Regions from separate parts of the Rhizobium sp. CRRU65 genome, predicted to be linked through region 2. Evidence: riboswitches for the same ligand, from Rfam matches in the RefSeq annotation. Region 2 holds a riboswitch; each other region holds the start of a gene.
What was found. Region 2 has a riboswitch for FMN ahead of ACM5SV_RS14485 (6,7-dimethyl-8-ribityllumazine synthase). Riboswitches for the same ligand answer to the same signal wherever they lie in the genome.

Region 1 (3,267 bases), on a different contig from region 2:
CTTGCCGGCGCTCCAGGTGACCGATGTCGGCTCGCCGTCCATCATCAGCGCGCCGCCGGCCTTCGGGGCCTTGGCATCGGTAATGTCGATAAAGCCGATCGCGCCGAGCGGGCTGTCGCTATAGATCAGCGTGTTGCCGTCTTCGGTCGCGGTGATGATCTCGGCGGAGCTCACCGAAAGCTTGTCCTTATCAACAGGCAGGTTCTCTGCGACCGGGAAGGAAGCGATGCGGTTGAAAACCGGCTCGGCCGCGGCCGGAAAGGCGACGGATGCGAGAAGCACGGCAGCGAGCGCTGCCTTGCGCGATGAAATTGTCATGAAATCCCCCATGTGTCGAACATTCGAAACATGAGTTTTCTGCGCGAGCGGCATGACAGAGGCATGACAGATGCGGCATTTTGCGTCAGATCATGTCAGGCTCTGGTTTGCGCTCCCGGCGCATCTCGTTTCGCATGATGAACAGCGAAGCAGACAAGATGAGAGCCGCTCCCAGCCAGAGATAACCCGCCGGCGCATAACCGAAGAACAGCCAACCGGCCAGCACGTTCAACGGCAGCTTCAGATCGTCGAACGGCTGGACATAGGCGGCATCCGCTGCGGCATAGGCTAGCGTCAGGAAATACTGCGCTACCGCGGTCAGCAGCCCCGCCAGCAGGAACAGGGCAAGGGTTGCGCCCGTCGGCACTGCAAAGCCTGCCGCAAGCGCCAGCCCGCCATTTATCGGCGTCAGCAGAACGAGCAGCCAGACGGTGATCGTCTCTGGCCGTTCGATGCCTGTCAGGCTCTTGGTGATCAGCGACGAGGCGCCCCACAGCAGCGCCGAAAGCACAGGCAAGAGAGCCGCCCAGCCAAAACCATCAGACCATGGCTGCAGAATGATCATCGCTCCGGTGAAACCCGCTGCCGTCGCGGCCCAGCGGGCCGGGCCCACGCGCTCCCCGAGGAAAAGCCGGGCGCCCAGAATGATGAAGAAGGGCGAGGTCATCACCAGTGCGATCGCCTGCCAGATCGGCACCGTGGCAAGGCCGGCGACCCAGGCCTCGACGCCGAGCGCGGCAAGCGCGACGCGCGCGAGGTGACGCCAAGGATAGTGCGTGCGCATCGCCGCAAGGCCGAGCCTCTTCAGGAACGGCAGCGAAAACAGGAAGGCGAAGCCATATTGCCAGAAGGCTGCGGACGCCGAGGGAAAGGCAAGCTTCATCGTCAGCCATTGGGTGACGACGTTGAGAAGCGAAAAGGCAATGCCGGCAAGGACCATCCAGATGGCACCGACAACGGCGCGGGACGGCTCGACGGCAACAGAAGTCTGATTCATGTCTTTCATCCAAAACAGGGACCAACATAAATCAGGACGCATGAGCCACGACCAAGCGACACAGGGCAACCCTGCCCTCCGCGTGGCCGACACTCATTCTCTTCCATCCGGACTTTAACCGTCGGCTCCGGAATCACACCGGATCTGCTGACCCCTCCTCCGCATGGGCGCGAAAGAAGGCGCTCGCGGGCTCAGGCCGAAACCCTTACCGCCGGTGGGGAGTTTCACCCCGCCCTGAGAACAGAACTGTCGTAGATCAAAGCCCCCGCGACGGCAAGATCCGCCCAAACAAAAGGGGTCCGGCAAAGCCGAACCCCTCTCAAATCCTACACAACCGGTCTCGTTTCCGGCTGGCGGATAATCTCAGATCAGCCGTTGACGGCGTCCTTCAGGCCCTTGCCGGGCGTGAATTTCGGCACGTTGCGAGCCGGAATGTCGACTTCAGCGCCCGTCGACGGGTTACGGCCCTTCGATGCGGCACGATGAGAAACGGTGAAGCTGCCGAAACCCGCGAGGCGAATGTCGCCCTTGTTCTTGAGTTCAGCCTGGACAACGTCGAAAACCGCGTCAACAGCGGAAGCCGCGTCAGACTTCGTCAGTCCTGCCTTTTCGGCTACTGCGGACACGAGTTCATTCTTGTTCATGTTTCCACCCCTTTCTAAATGGTATGAAACGACTCAAAAGTAAGCTAGGCGCAGAATAGGTTTCATCAGGCCCGCCGAAAACCCAAAAGCCCTGCAAATCAAGGAAAAGCAAGCGTCTACATGACGTTTTCACAAAAAAGGCTGGCGTTTCCGCCAGCCTTTTTCCGTGTTTTGGGCCAATTGGGCATAAATGTGGCAAAGGCCACTCAATGCGCTATGGTTGCGCCTGTCTCATCGAGGCCTTCGACCGATGTGATGACCGGCGTTTCCACCGTGCCATCCCATTCGATTGGCTCCGGCCGCCGGATCAGCGCGTGCTTGATCACCTCGCCCATGCGGGATACCGGGATGATCTCCATGTTGTTCTTCACGTTGTCAGGAATCTCCGCCAGGTCCTTGGCGTTTTCCTCCGGAATCAGCACCTTCTTGATGCCGCCGCGAAGCGCTGCGAGCAGCTTTTCCTTGAGACCGCCGATCGGCAGCACACGGCCACGAAGCGTGATTTCACCGGTCATGGCCACATGCCTGTCCACGGGGATGCCGGTCATGATCGAGACGATCGCGGTTGCCATGGCGACACCAGCCGAGGGACCATCCTTCGGGGTTGCGCCTTCCGGCACGTGCACGTGGATGTCGCTCTTGTCGAAGCGCGGCGGCTCGATGCCGAAATCGACAGCGCGCGAGCGGACATAGGAGGCCGCTGCCGAGATCGATTCCTTCATGACTTCCTTCAGATTGCCGGTGACCGTCATGCGGCCCTTGCCCGGCATCATCACACCTTCGATGGTCAGCAGCTCGCCGCCGACTTCCGTCCAGGCAAGACCGGTCACGACGCCAACCTGATCCTCGCCCTCTGCTTCGCCATGGCGGAAGCGCGGGACGCCCAGATAGTCGGAGATGTTGGCAGCCGTCACGTGAACGGCCTTCGTCTTGCCCTTGATGATCTCGGTGACCGCCTTGCGGGCGAGTTTCATCAGCTCGCGCTCGAAGTTGCGGACGCCGGCTTCGCGGGTGTAATGCTGGCTGATCGACATCAGGGCGTCGTCACTGACCGAGAATTCTTCCGGCTGCAACGCATGTTCCTTGATGGCCTTCGGCAACAGGTGCCGCTTGGCGATTTCGCGCTTTTCATCCTCTGTGTAGCCGGCGATACGGATGATCTCCATGCGGTCCATCAGAGGCGCTGGAATGTTCAGCGTATTCGCCGTCGTGATGAACATCACATCCGACAGGTCGTATTCGACTTCCAGATAGTGATCCATGAAGGTCATGTTCTGCGCCGGATCGAGCACTTCGAGCAGAGCCGAA
Region 2 (3,267 bases):
CCAACAGGAGAGACGACATGTCTGATACAGTTGCCATCATCACCGGCGCCAGCCAGGGCATCGGCCAGGCGACGGTGCTGCGCCTCGCGCGCGATTTTTCCGCGCTGGTGCTGGTCGCGCGCAACCGCGCCAATCTTGAGGAGACCGCGCAGGCGGTGAGGGCGGGCGGCGCGCAAGCCCTCGTCATCGGCGCCGACCTCGCCGAGCCGGAAGCGGCGCAGGCCGTGGTCGATCAGGCGCTTGGCGCCTTTGGCCGCATCGATGCGCTGCTCAACATCGCCGGCGGTGTGCCGCAGATCGATCTTTTCGAGATGACCGATGCGCAGTGGGAAGACGGGCTGGCGCTAAAGCTGCACGGCGCGAGGCGCCTGACGGTTGCGGCATGGCCGGCGCTGAGAGAGGCGAAGGGCTCCGTCGTCTTGATGTCGGGCAATTCGGCGGTGTTTCCGAAGGCGCCGTATGCGGCGGTCGGTACCATCAATGCTGCCATCGTCGCACTCGCCAAGGCCTTTTCCGATCGCGGCATCACCGATGGCGTGCAGGTCAACAGCGTGCTGCCCGGTCCCGTCATGACCGGCCGGCGCCGCTCCTATCTTGAGCACTGGGCGCGGCTGCACGGTGTGAGCGTGGAGGAGGTGACCGCGCATTTCCCCGAGCAGGCGGGCATCGCCCGCTACGGCGAGCCGGAGGAAATCGCCGAACTGATGGCCTTCCTGGTGTCGCCGGGTGCCCGCTGGATGACCGGCTCGGCGCTACGCATGGATGGCGGCGAGGTGAAGTCGATCTGATGCGGTCGACGGCGGGAGTGCCCCGCCGTCTTCATCTCCTGCGTTCCTCTATTCGTCGAACCGCTGACTACGCGGCAAGAGCGGCGCGCGTTTTGCCGATCGTCAGAGCCGCTTTTGCTGCTTCGCGGCCTTTCTCGACGAAGTGCGCGCGGTAGATCTGCTTGTGGTGCTCGGTTTCTTGATACTGATGCGGCGTCAGTGAGACCGACAGTACCGGCACGCCCGTATCCATGCCGGCGCGCATCAGCCCATCGACGACGGCCTGAGCGACGAATTCGTGGCGGTAGATTCCGCCGTCGACGACGAAGGCGGCGGCAATGACCGCGCAGTAACGTCCGGTTGCCGCAAGATCGCGTGACAGCAGCGGCATCTCGAATGCGCCGGGGACGTCGAACACGTCGACCTGCTCGGGCGGAATAAGCTGATGGAAGCCATGAAGGGCGCGGTCGACGATGTCGGCGTGCCAACTGGCTTTGACGAAGGCGTAGCGGGTGGGTGTCACGGTAATCTCCTTTGGCGAACAGACACATCACCCAAGGCGATCACGAACGTTCCCGACAGCCGCAAGGGCGGCAGGAACGCACGTTCTCTTTCATCCGGACTATGACCGTCGGCTCAGGCATCTCACCTGATCTGCTGACCCTTCCTAAGAAGGCGCTCGCGGGCTCGCAATCGAAATTGCATACCGCCGGTAGGGACTTGCACCCCGCCCTGAGAACGGCGCGGACAATAGGGGGAAGGCGGCGGGCTGGCAATAGGTCGATATGCTTTCGCGGCCGGAGCTGGATCAGGCTCCCCAAGCGGCGATTTCGCTCGTTCGCCGATGGCGGCGGGCAATCCCTCTTGCGGAGGAGGAGCTTGCGCCTACATGCTCTCCGTGAGGACATCCACGTCAGAAGCACGACAAGACAGGACGCGCTGTCTCCGCCTGGGCGGGGCCGTGACAACCATGGGAGAGAGTGATGCCAGAATCTTTCGTCGTTCACCGCGAGGCGCATATTGCGGCGCCGCCGGCCGCGGTGTTTGCGCTGATGACCGATCCGGAGAAGATCCTGCGCTGGATGGGAACGGAAGCGCAGGTCGAGCCGCAGCCCGGCGGGCTCTATCTCGTCAACGTCACCGGCGCCCGCTTTGCGCGCGGCTCGTTTCGTGAGGTGGTGCCGGTTCATCGCCTTGCCTACAGCTTCGGCTGGGACGGCAGCGAAGTGGTGCCGCCGGGGTCGAGCCTGGTCGAGATCGACCTGATCGAACAGGAGGGCGGAACGCTGTTGCGGCTCACTCATAGCGGCCTGCCCAGCGCCGATCAATGCGCCGGCCATGCGGAAGGCTGGGCGCATTACCTGGGGCGCCTGACCGAAGTCGCCGCCGGGCGGGATCCGGGTCCCGACGCTTTTTACGGCCGGACATGAACAAATTTGCCGGCAGCGGGGCGTCTCTGATGCGCTTGCGGTTGTGACAACAACGGTCGGCGAGCGCCCAAGCGGGTCGTGCGGAAGCGCTTCTTTTGCTACCGCAAACATGAACGCGCAGTTCATCTCCAGTTCAATTTAGCGGTCCTAATCTGCGGACGGCTGGATTGAAAATGGAGTTCACGATGAAGGCACTTTCTATCGCGGCTGCCTTGCTTGCCGGCAGCCTCTCGATCGGTACCGCGGAGGCAATGCCGATGGGGACAATCAATGTCCAGAGCAGTGTCACAAAGGTCGACTACGCCTGCGGTCGCGGCTGGCATCTGACGCGCTGGGGCGAATGCCGGCGAAGCTGGAGACGCCCGCCGCCCGTCGCTTTCTACGGTGGTCCGCCCCGCTGGGGCTGGGAGCGGCGTCACCGCGATTGGGATGGGCCGCGCTGGCGCCATGAGCGGCGTTGGGATCGCGACCGTCGTTGGCGGGATGACTAAGGGTCTCGCTTAGATGCAAATGGACGAAGGCCGGAGCGATTTTCGCCCGGCCTTTTCTCATGAAACGGCGTCGCTGACGCTGACAGCCAGCGTTCTTGCGATTTGCCCGAGAGGGTCAGATCCTGCTGACGAGCCAGTGCTTGTCGTCGATCAACTCCTCGAGTTCGACGGGATCCTTGACGCCGAATTCGAACCATTCGACGAGTTCCTTCGCCTTGCGGCTGCTCTCCTCCGCCGTCAGCTCGACCTGATACCTTTCGCACCATCGCCGAAGGATCGACATCAGCAGCGTCATGTCATTCCCATCCAGCGGATCTTTCGGCCAGAATATCGTGCCCATCGTACCCCTCAATCACACGATGACGAATGGCCCTATAATGGAATCAAAGTTGCGCAAGTTTAAAGTGTTTATTTTTTGTTTTCCACCGCGGCGCATGGTTTTTCGACAGGGGAGTGGACGCCTTTTTCCGAGCCCGGGGATGACCGCAAGCGGTCACTCCGGGATGTCCTTGCGGCCGCCCCGGTGAGCGTGCGATGTTAAGCCATGGATCTGCCATCTCCCCTTGCCTGGCTGGTTGA
Region 3 (3,267 bases), on a different contig from region 2:
AAGCTCGTGGTCACCGGCCGGCGACAGGACGCGCTCGGTGCCGTCATCGCGGAAATCGAGGCGGAGGGCGGTCAGGCCGTCGCCATATCAGGCGATGTCAGGGATGAGGCGCTGCAGGCAAGGCTCGTCGAAACGGCGGTCTCGCGCTTCGGTGGGCTCGACATCGCCTTCAACAATGCCGGCATCCTCGGTGAGATGGGGCCGGTCGCCGGGCTGTCGCTGGAGGGCTGGCGCGAGACGATCGAGACCAATCTCACCGCCGCCTTCCTCGGCGCCAAACACCAGTCGGCGGCGATGGCAAAAGGCGGCGGATCGCTGATCTTCACCTCGACTTTCGTCGGCCACACCGTCGGCATGCCTGGCATGGCCGCCTATGCGGCGAGCAAGGCGGGGCTGATCGGCTTCGTGCAGGTGCTCGCCGCTGAACTCGGAGCGCAGAAGATCCGCGTCAACGCACTGCTTCCCGGCGGCACCGACACACCCGCCAGCATCACCAACGCGCCTGATGCCACGCCGGAGGTGCTCGCCTTCGTGGAGGGGCTGCATGCGCTGAAACGCATGGCGCAACCCGAAGAGATCGCCAATGCGGCGCTTTTCCTCGCCTCCGACATGTCGAGCTTCGTGACCGGCACGGCGATGCTGGCAGATGGTGGGGTTTCGATCAGCCGAACATAGGGGCAGGAAATAGGGTGTGCTGTGGCAACCAGCCGTGCGCGTCTGGGACCCAGCCACCCGCCCTCGTCCTTCGAGGCTGCGGCCTGCGGCCTGCGTGCCTCAGGATGAGGGCTGGTCCGTGTGCCATGCCGCTGCGCTTCCCGTTGAACCAGGTCGCAACCTCTCTCCAGCCTCATCCTGAGGTGCCCCGCAGGGGCCTCGAAGGACGGGGCTGGCCGCTTTGCGCAGATCAGGCGACTTCGCGTATGTCTTTTGCCGCCTGGCGGTCGAGATAGGCGACCAGGTCCTCGATGGTGACGAGGGGGAGGTTGTGGCGTTCGGCGAAGAGCGTGAGTTCGGGCAGGCGGGACATGGTTCCGTCGTCGTTGGCGACTTCGCAGATGACGCCGGCGGGGATCCGTCCGGCGAGGCGGGCGAGATCGACGGCGGCTTCGGTGTGGCCGGGGCGGCCGAGCACGCCGCGGGGGTTGGAGCGCAGCGGGAAGATATGGCCGGGGCGGGCGAATTCGGCGGGCTTTGCGCGATCGTCGACCAGGGCGCGGACGGTGGCGGCGCGGTCGGCAGCCGAGATACCGGTCGTCGTGCCCTTGAGATAATCGACCGAGACCGTGAAGGCGGTTTTGTGCGATTCCGTGTTGTTGGGCACCATGAGCGGAATATCGAGCGCATCGAGACGCTCGCCTTCCATGGCGATGCAGACGAGTCCACGGGCGTGGGTCATCATGAAGGCGATTGCCTCAGGGGTGACGGCATCGGCCGCGACCACGATATCACCTTCATTTTCCCGGTTCTGGTCGTCGACGACGACGACCATCTTGCCGCTGGCAATGGCTGATATGGCATCTTCGATTGTTGCGATAGTCATGCTGTCTGGCCTTTCAAGGGTTATGTCAGCTGACTGACATGGTCTGCTCGGCTCAGTCCGTGAGCGAGCCTTCTGCCCTTGGGCGAACAAACGTCGGCCGACTCCGGGATGGAGTGCGACTGCCCGTGTTGTCCTCTTCCATCCGGACTATACCGTCGGCTCCGGCATCTCACCGGATCTGCTGACCTTCCGACAGGAGGTGCCGGAAGCGCTCGCGGGCTCCAGGATTGCTCCTGATACCGCCGGTGGGGAATTACACCCCGCCCTGAGAACACTTCAAAGATAGGATCAAAAACAGGCGGATGGCAAGGTCACTCGACCAGGCAAAAATGCAAAGCTGCCCTGACGCCGATGGACACACTGTTCACACGGAGGCGACGACCGTGTCGCCTTCCGCACTTCGCTGGTGGTTTGCTCTTTGTTCGATGCATGTCGTTGTCCCAAAACCGCTACGCAATTTTGGGCGCCTGCATCAGGACATGATCAGGCCGCCGTCGACATTGATCGTCTGGCCGGTGATATAGGCGGCGTCATCGCTGGCGAGGAAGGTCACCAGGCCTGCGACATCTTCCCCAGAGCCGGCCCGTTTCATCGGGATGCCCTCGACCCATTCCTTCATCAGCTCGCCGGGGGCGTAGTTGCCGAGCAGCTTGCCCCAGGCCTGGTCGTTATAGGCCCACATGTCGGTCTCGATGATGCCGGGGCAGAAGGCGTTGACGGTGATCTTCTCGGTCGCGACTTCCTTGGCCAGGCTCTGGGTGATGCCGACGACCCCCATTTTCGAGGCGGCATAATGCGGGGTGTAGATGAAGCCGTCGCGCGCCTGGCCGGAAGCGGTGTTGATGATGCGGCCGCCGCGCTTGTGCTTGCGCATTCGTGATATTGCCTCCTGGGCGCAGAGGAAGACGCCCTTGGTGTTGACGGCCATGACCTTGTCCCACTCGTTTTCGGTCAGGTCCTCGACGCGGGCGATGGTGATGACGCCAGCATTCTGGATCGAAACGTCGACCGAGCCGAATTCCTTCTCGGCGGCATCGTAGAGGGCGGTGACGCTTGCCTTGTCGGTGACATCGCCGATGAAGGAGATCGCCTTGCCGCCTTCGGCCCGGATCTGTTCGGCGACGCCGTGGACCAGGTCCTCATTGGCCGAGACGACGAGATTGGCGCCTTCTTTCGCGAAGCGTTTGGCGATCGCCGCTCCGATGCCGCGGCTACCCCCGGTAATGACGACAGTCTTCTGCTCAAAGCGTTTCATGCTCTTTCCTTGTCCGTCGATAAACAGCAAATCTGGGTGCGACCTACCATGCGATCATTATTGGAGATCAAACGGTTGTCGCGAATTCAGGCAGTCTAGAGCGCCGATGACGATCCGAGCCCTCGGTCCGTTCGACAACCCGTTCGATCAGCGTGAAGGGCGGGCAAGACGGCGATATCGCACGCCGTCTTGCCCGTTGGTCCCTTCAGCGCCTCGATCTCAGCCAGGGAGGAAGCGAGATCGGTCACTTTCCAGCAGCGGCAATGAGCTTTCTCATCACCAGCAGCAGAAACCGCCGTCGACGAGAAGATCGACGCCGGTCACGAAACTTGCTGCATTCGACAGCAGAAACACCGCCGGGCCTACCATCTCGTCCACCGCTGCCATGCGCTGCATCGGCGTCTGCTCTTCGAAGAGCTTGGTCTGGTGGACCATCTCCGGACGGGTGTTCATGGGCGTTGCCGTGTATCCG

Region 1: it holds a riboswitch for FMN, as region 2 does, so the genes downstream of both, ACM5SV_RS10810 (DMT family transporter) here and ACM5SV_RS14485 (6,7-dimethyl-8-ribityllumazine synthase) in region 2, are expected to answer to the same signal.
Region 3: it holds a riboswitch for FMN, as region 2 does, so the genes downstream of both, ribB (3,4-dihydroxy-2-butanone-4-phosphate synthase) here and ACM5SV_RS14485 (6,7-dimethyl-8-ribityllumazine synthase) in region 2, are expected to answer to the same signal.

Annotation. Positions count from the first base shown of each region.
Region 1 is NZ_JBLYZH010000004.1:370,186-373,452, reverse strand. It holds gene ACM5SV_RS10815 (esterase-like activity of phytase family protein) at 1-330, opposite strand, end outside; gene ACM5SV_RS10810 (DMT family transporter) at 404-1,315, opposite strand; FMN riboswitch at 1,407-1,561, opposite strand; gene hupB (DNA-binding protein HupB) at 1,684-1,959, opposite strand; gene lon (endopeptidase La) at 2,166-3,267, opposite strand, start outside.
Region 2 is NZ_JBLYZH010000006.1:131,455-134,721, reverse strand. It holds gene ACM5SV_RS14490 (SDR family oxidoreductase) at 18-788, shown strand; gene ACM5SV_RS14485 (6,7-dimethyl-8-ribityllumazine synthase) at 856-1,290, opposite strand; FMN riboswitch at 1,369-1,511, opposite strand; gene ACM5SV_RS14480 (SRPBCC family protein) at 1,751-2,197, shown strand; gene ACM5SV_RS14475 (GCG_CRPN prefix-to-repeats domain-containing protein) at 2,383-2,688, shown strand; gene ACM5SV_RS14470 (hypothetical protein) at 2,804-3,028, opposite strand; gene ACM5SV_RS14465 (adenylate/guanylate cyclase domain-containing protein) at 3,233-3,267, shown strand, end outside.
Region 3 is NZ_JBLYZH010000014.1:107,073-110,339, forward strand. It holds gene ACM5SV_RS25540 (SDR family oxidoreductase) at 1-675, shown strand, start outside; gene ribB (3,4-dihydroxy-2-butanone-4-phosphate synthase) at 905-1,540, opposite strand; FMN riboswitch at 1,667-1,817, opposite strand; gene ACM5SV_RS25550 (glucose 1-dehydrogenase) at 2,013-2,795, opposite strand; gene ACM5SV_RS25555 (SDR family oxidoreductase) at 3,072-3,267, opposite strand, start outside.